2 regions of the Draconibacterium orientale genome follow, and region 1 is predicted to be linked to the other one. Evidence: riboswitches for the same ligand, from Rfam matches in the RefSeq annotation. Region 1 holds a riboswitch; the other holds the start of a gene.
What was found. Region 1 has a riboswitch for cobalamin ahead of nrdA (class 1a ribonucleoside-diphosphate reductase subunit alpha). Riboswitches for the same ligand answer to the same signal wherever they lie in the genome.
Positions count from the first base shown of each region.

Region 2: it holds a riboswitch for cobalamin, as region 1 does, so the genes downstream of both, BMW53_RS15990 (ABC transporter substrate-binding protein) here and nrdA (class 1a ribonucleoside-diphosphate reductase subunit alpha) in region 1, are expected to answer to the same signal.

Region 1 covers NZ_FOHT01000003.1:110,929-116,311, reverse strand. The annotation lists gene nrdB (class Ia ribonucleoside-diphosphate reductase subunit beta) at 1-112, opposite strand, end outside; gene nrdA (class 1a ribonucleoside-diphosphate reductase subunit alpha) at 160-2,508, opposite strand; cobalamin riboswitch at 2,603-2,789, opposite strand; partial or broken gene BMW53_RS21460 (epoxyqueuosine reductase QueH) at 2,808-3,142, opposite strand; gene BMW53_RS03165 (PAS domain-containing protein) at 3,195-3,764, opposite strand; gene cobO (cob(I)yrinic acid a,c-diamide adenosyltransferase) at 3,775-4,311, opposite strand; gene nrdG (anaerobic ribonucleoside-triphosphate reductase activating protein) at 4,302-4,763, opposite strand; gene nrdD (anaerobic ribonucleoside-triphosphate reductase) at 4,756-5,383, opposite strand, start outside.
Region 2 covers NZ_FOHT01000032.1:26,324-31,706, forward strand. The annotation lists gene BMW53_RS15980 (ABC transporter ATP-binding protein) at 233-1,033, opposite strand; gene BMW53_RS15985 (FecCD family ABC transporter permease) at 1,035-2,045, opposite strand; gene BMW53_RS15990 (ABC transporter substrate-binding protein) at 2,065-2,871, opposite strand; cobalamin riboswitch at 2,942-3,127, opposite strand; gene truA (tRNA pseudouridine(38-40) synthase TruA) at 3,195-3,953, opposite strand; gene BMW53_RS16000 (Hsp20/alpha crystallin family protein) at 4,552-4,992, shown strand; gene BMW53_RS16005 (hypothetical protein) at 5,062-5,383, opposite strand, start outside.

The DNA.
Region 1 (5,383 bases):
GGTACTTTTGGATATCGTAGCGTTGTACATTTTTCCCTTCGCCTAGGAACATTTTTTCGTTCAGAAAATCAATTTTATTTCCGTTATATATACTTGGTTTATGTGTGCTCATTATAATACTTATTAAACTTTTTACTACTATTTTTTTTGATAAACTCTTTACACAGAACAAGCACCGCCTTCGCAGGCATCTAATTCTACTTCCGAGATTTCACGGCTTTGTTCTTTTTCTTGTTGTGTGGTGTCTTCAACAATTATTGTTTTTTCAACATCTCTTTTTTGTGCTGCTTCCTGCGATGCCTCACCCGAATTATCGTTGCTATTTAGGTAGTACAGCGTTTTTAATCCGTATTTGTAGGCTAAACTTTCGTGGCGTATTAAATTACCAATCGGAACTTTGTTGTCTTCGTATTTCGATATATCGTAATACAGGTTGGTACTGATACTTTGATCCACAAATTTCTGGAATACAGCGACAAATTTCAGATATGCTTCGTTGTCAATGTCCCATGCCAGCTGGTAATTTTCTTTGTAGGTTTCAAAGCCGGGAACAAGTTGTTTTAATGGGCCAAATTTGCTCATTTTGGCAATCAGAAGTTTGCGTACCGGATCGATTCCGGCAGTTGAATTAGACACAATAGAACTTGAAGCAGCAGGAGGAATGGCACTTAATGCCGAGTTACGCAATCCATGCTGTTTTACCAGTTCCCGGAGTTCGCCCCAATTAAGGGTTAAATCGTTTGGAGTAATTTCATCTACATTTTTCTCATAGGTATCTATCGGTAAAATGCCGTCGGAATATTTGGTACGGTTAAAATAGGCACAGGCTCCTTTTTCTTTTGCCAGATTTGCCGATGCTTTTATCAATCCGAACTGAAAGCGCTCCATGTGAAGGTGCATTGTTTTAAGTCCATCTTCTTTGTCGAAACGCAGGTTGTTTTTTGCCAGAAAATTAAACACATCAGAAACTCCAATACCTAAACTACGTCTCCTTTTTGTCGATATCTCAGCAGCTTTAACCGGGTATTCCTGGTAATCGATCAATTCATCGAGAAAGCGCACCAACAATTCGGTTAAACTATCCAGCTCGCTAACATCGTCCAGTTTCCCTAAGTTGATATTGCTTAATATGCACATGGCAATTTCGCCATCGCCTTTGTTTATGTCTTCTAAAGGAGCTGTTGGGAGTGTAATTTCCTGACACAGGTTACTCATGTAAATGTTGTCCTTAAACGAACTGTGCTTGTTTACATGGTCGGCATTCAATATATAAATTCGCCCCGTTTCGTAGCGTTCTTTAAGCAAGGCTAAATAAAATTCGCGGGCATTGATACTTTTTTTGCGAATGTTCTGGTTGTTTTCGAGCAACAGGTAAAGCTCTTCAAAACCTTCGTAATCGGAACTATAAAAAAGCTCGTACAGTTCACGGGTTTCTTCACTTGAAAAAAGGGTGATGTTCTCATTGTTTTTAACTCGTTCGCGAAACAACTTATTTAAAGCTATGGAGTAATCCATGCGGCGAACACGGTTTTCATCGTTTCCTTTGTTGTTTTTCAGCTGGATAAAAGTTTCAATTTCCCAATGGAAAAATGGCAGGGTAGAAGTAGAGCCTCCGCCGCGCACCGAGTTTTGCGTAAACCCTTTCGTTGAAGCTTCAAATATTTTCAGAAAAGGAACAAGGCCGGTATGCACTACTTCGCCATTTCGAATTTGTGCATCGATACCGCGTATTCGCCCAAAATTTAAACCAATACCGGCGCGGTGTGCGGTGTAGTAACCAACGGCTGTATTCGAATTCATGATGGATTCCAGCGAATCGCCAACATCAATTAAGCAGCAGGAACTAAACTGGCGCAAAGGAGTGCGCACTCCTGACATAATTGGAGTTGGTAAACTTATTTTGAAAGTTGATAGCGCATCATACAATTTTACAACGTACTCTTTGCGTTGCTTTTTTTCATAGTTCATAAACATGAACATGCCTATAAGCATAAATGCTTCTTGCGGGGTTTCGTATAGTTCGCCGGTAATTCTGTCTTGCAAAAGGTATTTGTCTACCATTTGGCTCATTCCGGCAAAAGAGAACTTAAAATCCCTGTCGTAGTTGATATGTTTGCTGAAGTACACTAAATCCTGCTGATTGTATTTTTCCAGCAATACTTTGTCGTAAACACCCCGGTAAATGTTATTCTTCACAAGATATTCAAACGGAATGGGATTTAACTGTTTGTAAACTTGTTTTCGCAAATCCATTAATAGCAGGCGGGCCGCCACATACTGGTAATTGGGTTGTTTTTCTGAAATCAGATCGGCGGCCGAGCGAATCATCACCTTTTGAATTTCGGCAGTTGTGATCCCTTCGTAAAACTGAAGATTGGAGTTAATTTCAATATCGGATACCGAAACATTTTCGTAACCGTTGCAAGCCCATTCAACGGCTTCGTGAATCATTGATAGGTCGATGGGGGCCTTCGAACCATCGCGTTTTACTACATTAATTTGTTCCATTAATAAAGAGTTTAAATAATTAATGGTAGCAAATAGGATAAAATTAGAGAAAAGTAATAGGTTGACTTTTCCAAGCTTTTATTCCCGAAAGCTACGAAACAATCAAAAAATGATAGGTCTTCCGACTTTCCCGATTTTCAGCGCCTTCCCAGTCGAGAGAATTGGACCAGTGGCTATGTACTGAAAACATGTATTACCTTGCGGTAATTGCGGGATTACGGCTGCGGGTACAGTTGCTGATTTACACAGCATTCCCTTGCATCATTTTCATTTCATTGTTTACAATGAACATTAGCAACTTAATACTTGTTGCAGCGAGATTTTAACACCGATGGGTTATTGGTCAGTATGACAATGGATTGGCGTGTTGATAAGAGGAGTACTGTTGAATTATTATCCAAATTTTGAACCTTTGCCGGGCCGCGCAAACTATATTTGCAGCCGCAATATTGTTGGCGGTAAAAATCGTATTCGCAGATGATTTCGATTTGCGTTGAGCCAGCCCGTTTTTGCGCCAGTTATTTGCCCAAAACGTAACACCGGGAAATAAACCGATTGCATGATTTCCGGCTTCATTAATTTGGCTAAGGTTTTTCCAGCGTGAGCTGGCCAGGGTTGTGGTATAGAACGAAATGGATGATTAGCCATAAATGAAACACGCTAAGATCTAAATTGGCATTATTTGTTTATGCAACCTCTCTTTCCAATGCTAAAAAATGTATTGAATTATTATTGCCTGTAAGCGGAAAGATTTGAATTTCGCAATTATACATTTCTCCGTTTTTTCGGTAATTAACTACCACTTCTTTGAAAGGTTTGTTTTGTTCAATTTTTTCATTTATTCTGAGTTTTACTGCTTCCGAAGTATTTTCGCCTTGCAAAAATATGGGACTCCGGTTTATGGCATATGATTTCGGATATCCCGTCATCTCTGAAAAACCATCGTTAACCCATAAAATTCTTTTGGTTTCGTTGGTTAATATTAATGCTTTGTATGGATAAGTTTTTAATACCTTTTTTAGATCTGTTTTCCAGTTAAACTTACCAGAATATTTATGAAGTGTTTTAAGTTCTGTTTCTCTTTCGGCTTCCTTTAAATTTTGTTGGTATTTGGGATAATAAAATTCCCAGCACATAAGAGGAGGCGCAAGCCTTTTTGGTGGTTTTATATCTTTTTTTACTTTTTCTAACTCAGCCTTCGAAAGACTCGACAGGTAGATATCGAGGCACATCATGTCTCCAAGGTTCTTTTTCATTTCTTAGTTGTTAAAATTCAATTCCTTTTCGAGCATTAACTCCGTTTTGGTAGTAATGTTTTATTTCCTTCATTTCGGTTACCAGGTCGGCAATATCAATAATTTCCTGCGGAGCATATCTACCGGTAATAATCAGCTCGGTATTTTCCGGTTTTTTCCTGATGGTTTCCAATAGTGATTTCACCGGAAAAAGCTCGTAATACAAAGCGATGTTGGCTTCGTCGAGAATTACCACATCGTATTGCCCCGATTGAATAATTTCTGTGACCTCTGCCAAACCTTTTTGTGCCGCGTCTATATCTTTTTGTGTTGGATTTTTCACAATAAAACACCCCAGGCCATATTGTTTAATGGTAATATCGGGCAGAAACTTGTTCACAGCTTCAATTTCAGCATAGATTTTTCTTTTTACAAACTGGGCAAAGAATACTTTTTTACCGGCACCAACTGCTCTTAATGCCAGGCCAAAAGCAGCCGTTGTTTTGCCTTTTCCGTTCCCGGTGTAAACTTGTGTATAGCCTTTCGTTTGTTTGTTTTTTAATGAAATAAATAACTCACATCTTTCATAAAACCATCTTGCTGAATTTCGAATAAATGCTGGTTAGTTGTATCGCTTTTTAAGTTACCTAAATTTTCTACGTATCCGCCCAGTTTTATGTACTGAAAGTTAGTGCTGTCAAAAGCTTCGGGTAACCTGGCACAACCCGAGTACCACGCAGTTTTAGTTTCCGGGTAATGAAGGCGTATAAAATTAGCCAATTCTGCTACTCTTTGAGGATCGCCATCTCCGCCCATAAAACAAAAACAGGTGATAGATGAGGCGTATTTTTCCATCAAGGAAACGATTTGCACTTCGTTCAGTTCTTCGCCAATATCTTTCTGCAAATGCGGACTGTGGCAGCCTTTACACCGATTCGGGCAATTGGTAATATTTACTGCCAGTGTAACTTCGTTCGGAATTTCCTGAAAAACGATATTGTAGTTGTAATATTTAAGCATATTCTTCCACTTTTTCTTCCTTATTTTTTTGAGCGTAATAGCGTTTTGCAGCTTCTTTCTGGCGTGCATCAGAGAAGCTGCTCACTCTTTTCATGTAACCAATAATACGGGTTAAATAGTCGATATTTTCAGTCTTACAATTTGGGCATTCTTTTAGATACCGCTTGTCGATATGGCCACATTCATTGCAAATGGTATTCGGAATATTAAAGGTGAAATAATTGCAACCTTCTTTGGCAGCTACCCGAATTAACTGGCGGTATTGAGCAGCACTTAAATGTTCCTCTAAATTCATATGTAATGCAGAGCCCCCGGTTAGGTGTTCGATGTATTTTTTCCCGTGAACCTTGAATCTATCAATTACATTCAATGACTCGTCTTCTACAACATAGAAATAGCTGTTGTAACAATCTCGCGGAACAAAATAACCATCTTCACGATCCCATTTTGCATGTTTTACGCCCACGTTTTCGGCCGGAATCATTTCGCAATTGAACAAGGTGTCTTTTGTGCGGTATTTTTTATTGTATGTTTCAATTAAACCAAGTACTTCGCTGGTAAATGCTGCGTAATCAGGATTGTCGTTTATTTCAATTCCAAGGAATTCTGCGGCTTCAACC
Region 2 (5,383 bases), on a different contig from region 1:
TTAACAAGCATGATATTATTGAAAAAGATACGCAGGAAAATACCTCTACTTATTAATAGCACTCCTAAATCGCTAATATGAAAGCCTTAAGCGAACGCAACAAAACTTAATTGTGCATTAAGAATGATTTAGCAGACTCTTGAAAAGCTAATTCCGAATTGTTTTATTAGGGAAGTTAAACTACAAATTAGTGATACTCTCACTTCGAGTGAGAGCATCACCAGGTATCGCTTTAACTTTTTTTGATCACCTCCTCCGACACCAAAAATACCACCGGTTTATTTGAGATGGGATTGGTACGCACCACTACAACGGTTTCGTAAACGGCTTCAATATCTGCATAATTAAGCACCTCTACCGGCAGGCCTTTTTTACGAATATGGCCTTCCTGCATCATAATCAACGAATCGCAATATTCTCCGGCCAGGTTCAGGTCGTGAATGATCATAAGAACCGTTAATCCCAGTTCGCAACTCAAGCGGCGAATGAGATTCAGTGTTTGAACCTGGTGCGTGATATCCAAATGCGAAGTTGGCTCGTCGAGCAGAAGTAAATCGGGTTCTTGTGTTAATGCACGGGCAATTCCTGCAAGCTGTTGCTCGCCACCACTCAAGGCATTCATGTATTTTCCTTTCAGTTTGTCAACGCCCGTAAGCTTCATGTATTTTTCGGCAATGGCAAAATCCTCTTTGGTCTCGAAAAACTGAAATTGTTTGTGATACGGAATGCGGCCCATCAACACATATTCCTCCACAGTCATGCTGCCTATTTCAATATTCTGCGTAACAATGGCAATATTTTGAGCACGCTGCTTCAGATTCATTTTTCGCGTATCCAACCCCTTCAGCTCCATTTTACCTTTCAGCGGAGGAAGCTCTCCTGAAATTCCACGAAACAAAGTAGTTTTTCCCGAACCGTTTGGACCGATAATCCCCACAATGTCACCTTTTGCCACTGAAAAATCGATATCCTGGAGAATGAACTTTCCCGGATATCCGCACGAAAAATTTGATATTTGAAAAAACTGCTCCATGCTAATTCAGTTTGAAATGTGATTTGGAGCGACTCAACACAATAATGAAAACCAATCCCCCAATAAAACCGGTTATTACGCCAATCGGCAGTTCATTTGGCGAAATAATGGTTCGGGCAATGGTATCGGAAAGTATCAGAAAAATGGCTCCTCCCATAAACGAACCGGCCAAAAGGACACGGTAATCGTTGCCGATAATCAATCGGATTAAGTGCGGAATAACCAAACCAACAAAACCGATAACTCCGGCTACCGAAACGGCAATTCCGGTGAGTAACGACGCCACAAAAAACAGCAGTTTTATTGCTACGCCGGTGTTTATTCCCAAGTGCCGTGCTTTTACTTCACCCAGGCGAAGTGCGTTCAGCGTTTGTGCAAAAAAGTACGAAATTACCAGTCCGGCCAGCGATGAATAGAATGCAATGGCAATCAGAGAATTGTTCGACTCATCCAGCGATCCCATCACCCAGAAAACAATGTTATGCAGGTTTTCGGCGGTAGAAATCGACATCAGAAACATCATGGCCGAAGAAGACACAAAACTTACCATTACGCCAATCAATAACATACTGTTGATACTTAATCCGCCACGTTTTATACTTAACAGATACACAACAATGAGCGTAACAAGCGCCCCCAAAAAGCCAAATGCCGGAAGCGAAAAGAAGCTCAGAGTATTCAGCCCAAAAACAATGGCAATGGCCACTCCCAAAGCCGCACCACCGGAAATTCCCAGCGTGTAGGGCTCAACCAGCGGGTTTCGGTATATACCCTGCAACACCACTCCCGACAGGCTTAAAGCGCCGCCAACACCAATGGCCATCAATATTCGGGGAATACGGATTTTTGCTAGAACAGTGTATTCGATGCTGCCTTTATCCGACAAAATTTGTGGCAGTTGCATCAGCGAAACTTTTATTTCACCGGCCGATAACGACAACAAAACAGACACCAGCAACAACACCAAAAGTGCGGCTAAAAAAAGTATCCATTTTAAATATTTGCTGTTCATTCGTCTCTAACTTTTGGATTTACTCGCTTATAAAACGGTAAACATCTTTCAGTGCACTTGCAAAGTTTGCCGGTGTTGGGCTACAGGCTGTTTCCGAAGAAATCAGAAAAACCTTGTTGTTATTTACGGCCTCCATTCCTTCGTAAGTATTCCAAACCTTTCGTTCTTCCTTGCCAAAACCGCCCATTTCGGCAATGATTATCACATCCGGATTTTTTAGCAATACACTTTCGCGGGTTAAAGTTCCGTGTTTTAACCCGGAGGCAATATTTGTTGCATTACACAACAGCATAAAATCGTTCATGTAGGTATTGTCCAGCACCGAAAATACGGGATTGGCGCCAATCTGGAAAAATATTTTTGAAGGAGGCAGCTGCTTCGATTTCGCCTGAATTTCGGCCACCGTTTTACGGGCTTTTGCAACTACTTCTGTCGATTGATCTTCGCATCCGATAAGCTCGGCGATTTGTTGTGTTTGGGCACAAATTTCATCGAAAGTACGCGGCGTTTCCAACACCTCAACACGTAATCCCAGTTTTTCAAGAGTAGCAATATCCTGCGCTTTGGTCAATTTCATAGTTAGTACCATGTCAGGTTTCAAAGCGAAAATCCTCTCCACATTTACATCAACCGTTGAACCAATTTCTTCAATTCCATCATTTAAGGCCAACATGCAATAACTCGTACATCCCACAAGTTTATCTTTTCCGCCAACCAGGTAAATATTTTCGGTAATCGACGGTGCCAGCGAAATCACGCGTTTAACATCCTGTGCAAACACCGAAAAACCGGCAAGCAGCAATACCACGAGAATTTTAATCTTCATCCGTTTAAAATTAACAGGAAATCAGGTGCAGAAATCAATAGATTGATTCCCGAAACTTTGTTCCCGAAGTTCGTTCATCCATTTGCTGGCAGGTCTTCTGACTTATTCCCTTTGATCATTGCCTTCCCGTCATTGGCTGAACCGACAGTGGCGTGAGAAATGATCATTTTCTGAATTTACAGCTGCGGGTACAGTTCCGGATTTACACCGGATTCCCTAAACGCAATTGTGCGTAACCAACGCGCACAAAGATAAATAATTTTAAAGAGTACAAAATGCAGAACACAAACAGTTGTTTAAAAAATAAACATTTTGAAACTATTTCAACATTCACTCATAAGTTTTTTGGGGTATTCAATATCCACCAAAAATAGCCCCTGCGCCGGCGCTGATGCTCCTGCTGCCCCCCGATCCTGCTTTTCAATGATCTCACAAAACTGTTCGATACTGAGTTTGCTCTTCCCCACTTCCAACAGCGTTCCTACAATAGCACGCACCATATTGCGTAAAAACCGATCGGCTTTAATTGTAAATTTTAATTGTTCGCCATTTTTCGTCCATTCGGCGTGCATAATTTTGCAGTTGTTGGTTTTTACATCGGTATGCAGGCGACTGAAACTGGTAAAATCGGTGTAATTAAAAAGCCTTAATGCTGCCTGGTTCATTTTGTCCACATCGAGTGGTTTCAGGTATTTGTGGCTCGTTTCGGTTGCAAACGGATTTTTTTCGGTAGAAATAAAATAATGATAGGTTCGTGATAATGCACTAAACCGGGCATGTGCTTCCTCATCAACCGGCCACACTTTTTGCACAGCAATATCGGATGGTAAAAAACTATTGAGTTTATAAACGATGTCCAGATTTTCGGGAATACTATTTTGGGTATCAAAATGCAGAATAAAAAACGAGGCATGCACACCGGTATCGGTTCGTCCGGCACCAACAACAGCTATTTTTTCGCGCAGGATTTTTGATAGTGCGTCTTCCATCACCTCCTGAACAGAAACAGCATTAGGCTGAATTTGCCAACCATGGTAATTGGTTCCCTTGTAACTAAGTTGTAAAAAATAACGTTGTGGCATTTTTCTCGTTTTATCTGGGGGTAAAATTACAGAAAAAGTTGAAAGCACAGATTAACCAAAGTACCGGCAAAAAAATAGCCGCCTCTCTTTTTCAGAGAGGCGGCCCCAGTTAACCCCAAACACACGACTTCAGAACGAAGCCTAAAAGTTTTTGAAAGTGTTCATTAACTTTTTCAATCCTATCCCTTAGTTTCTAATGCAATTTTAGCTGTTTTAAAAGCAGGTTTTAATCCTCCAAAGCATCCGCTGTTACTCGTTATACTTAACAATTTATGGAGTTAAAACTATTCATTGTTTGTTTTAATTTGGCGGCCCTTTAAATGGGGCGTCAGGTTTATTTAATAAAATTAAAACATTAATTCATTAAAACCAAGAGTGATAAAGATGTTGTTTAACAATAAAGGCCCTAAACTGAAATTTTGACATTTTACAAATTACTGACTTCCAATCACATTCAAAACACGCACCAAACCAACTGACAACCAGACAGCTTAGCACTGAAATATTTTCACAAAATCAAAGATGGTATGGCATTTGATTTTTTCTTTTCAGCATGTTCAATGAATTGTTTAACCAAAAGTTAAAGGAGGATAAAGTCATGAAATTAGCAAGAAGAAACGAACCGTATTTTCCATCAGTCTTTGACAGGTTTTTCAACAATGAATTGATGGATTGGGATCACTCGAACTTTTCGAGCACAAACACTTCGTTACCGGCAGTAAACGTAAAAGAAACCGACGATGATTTTGTTATCGAGGTTGCAGCTCCGGGAATGAGCAAAAACGATTTTAACGTGAACTTTAAAAACAACGTGCTCACCATTTCTTCGGAAAAGAAAAACGAAAAAGAAGAAAAAAATGAGAACTATACACGCAAAGAGTTCAGTTACCAATCGTTTCAACGTTCGTTCACCGTTGCCGAAAATGCAGTAGTTGGCGAAAAGATTTCAGCCAAATACGACAATGGAATTTTACATATTATACTGCCAAAACGCGATGAGGTAAAACCTCAACCTGAAAGACAGATTAAAATTTCGTAAGGAGTAATAAAAACGTCGCTCAAAGATTTTGGGCGACGTTTTTAGTTGATTGCTTTCGGGAAGCAAACTTCATAAACCCTGCTTCTTTTCTAAAACCCATCGAATTGCAGCCTCCATCGTACTAAACGGCCGCGATTCGTAACCTCGGTCGCAAATACGAATTAACATGGGATATACTATATCTTCAGGATTTACAGTAACAATGGCAATTCTTTTATTTCCAAAAACATTGGGATTTTGTTGGTAAAATTCAGGAATTTCGACATGCTGCCCCGGCTCTATATCAAAATGAGCTGCCCTGTAATCAAGTACAAACCCAATAGTTTCTGCCGGAAATGTATCCTTCTCAATAGCATACAGCCAGGATTCTTTCACATCGTTAACGGTTATT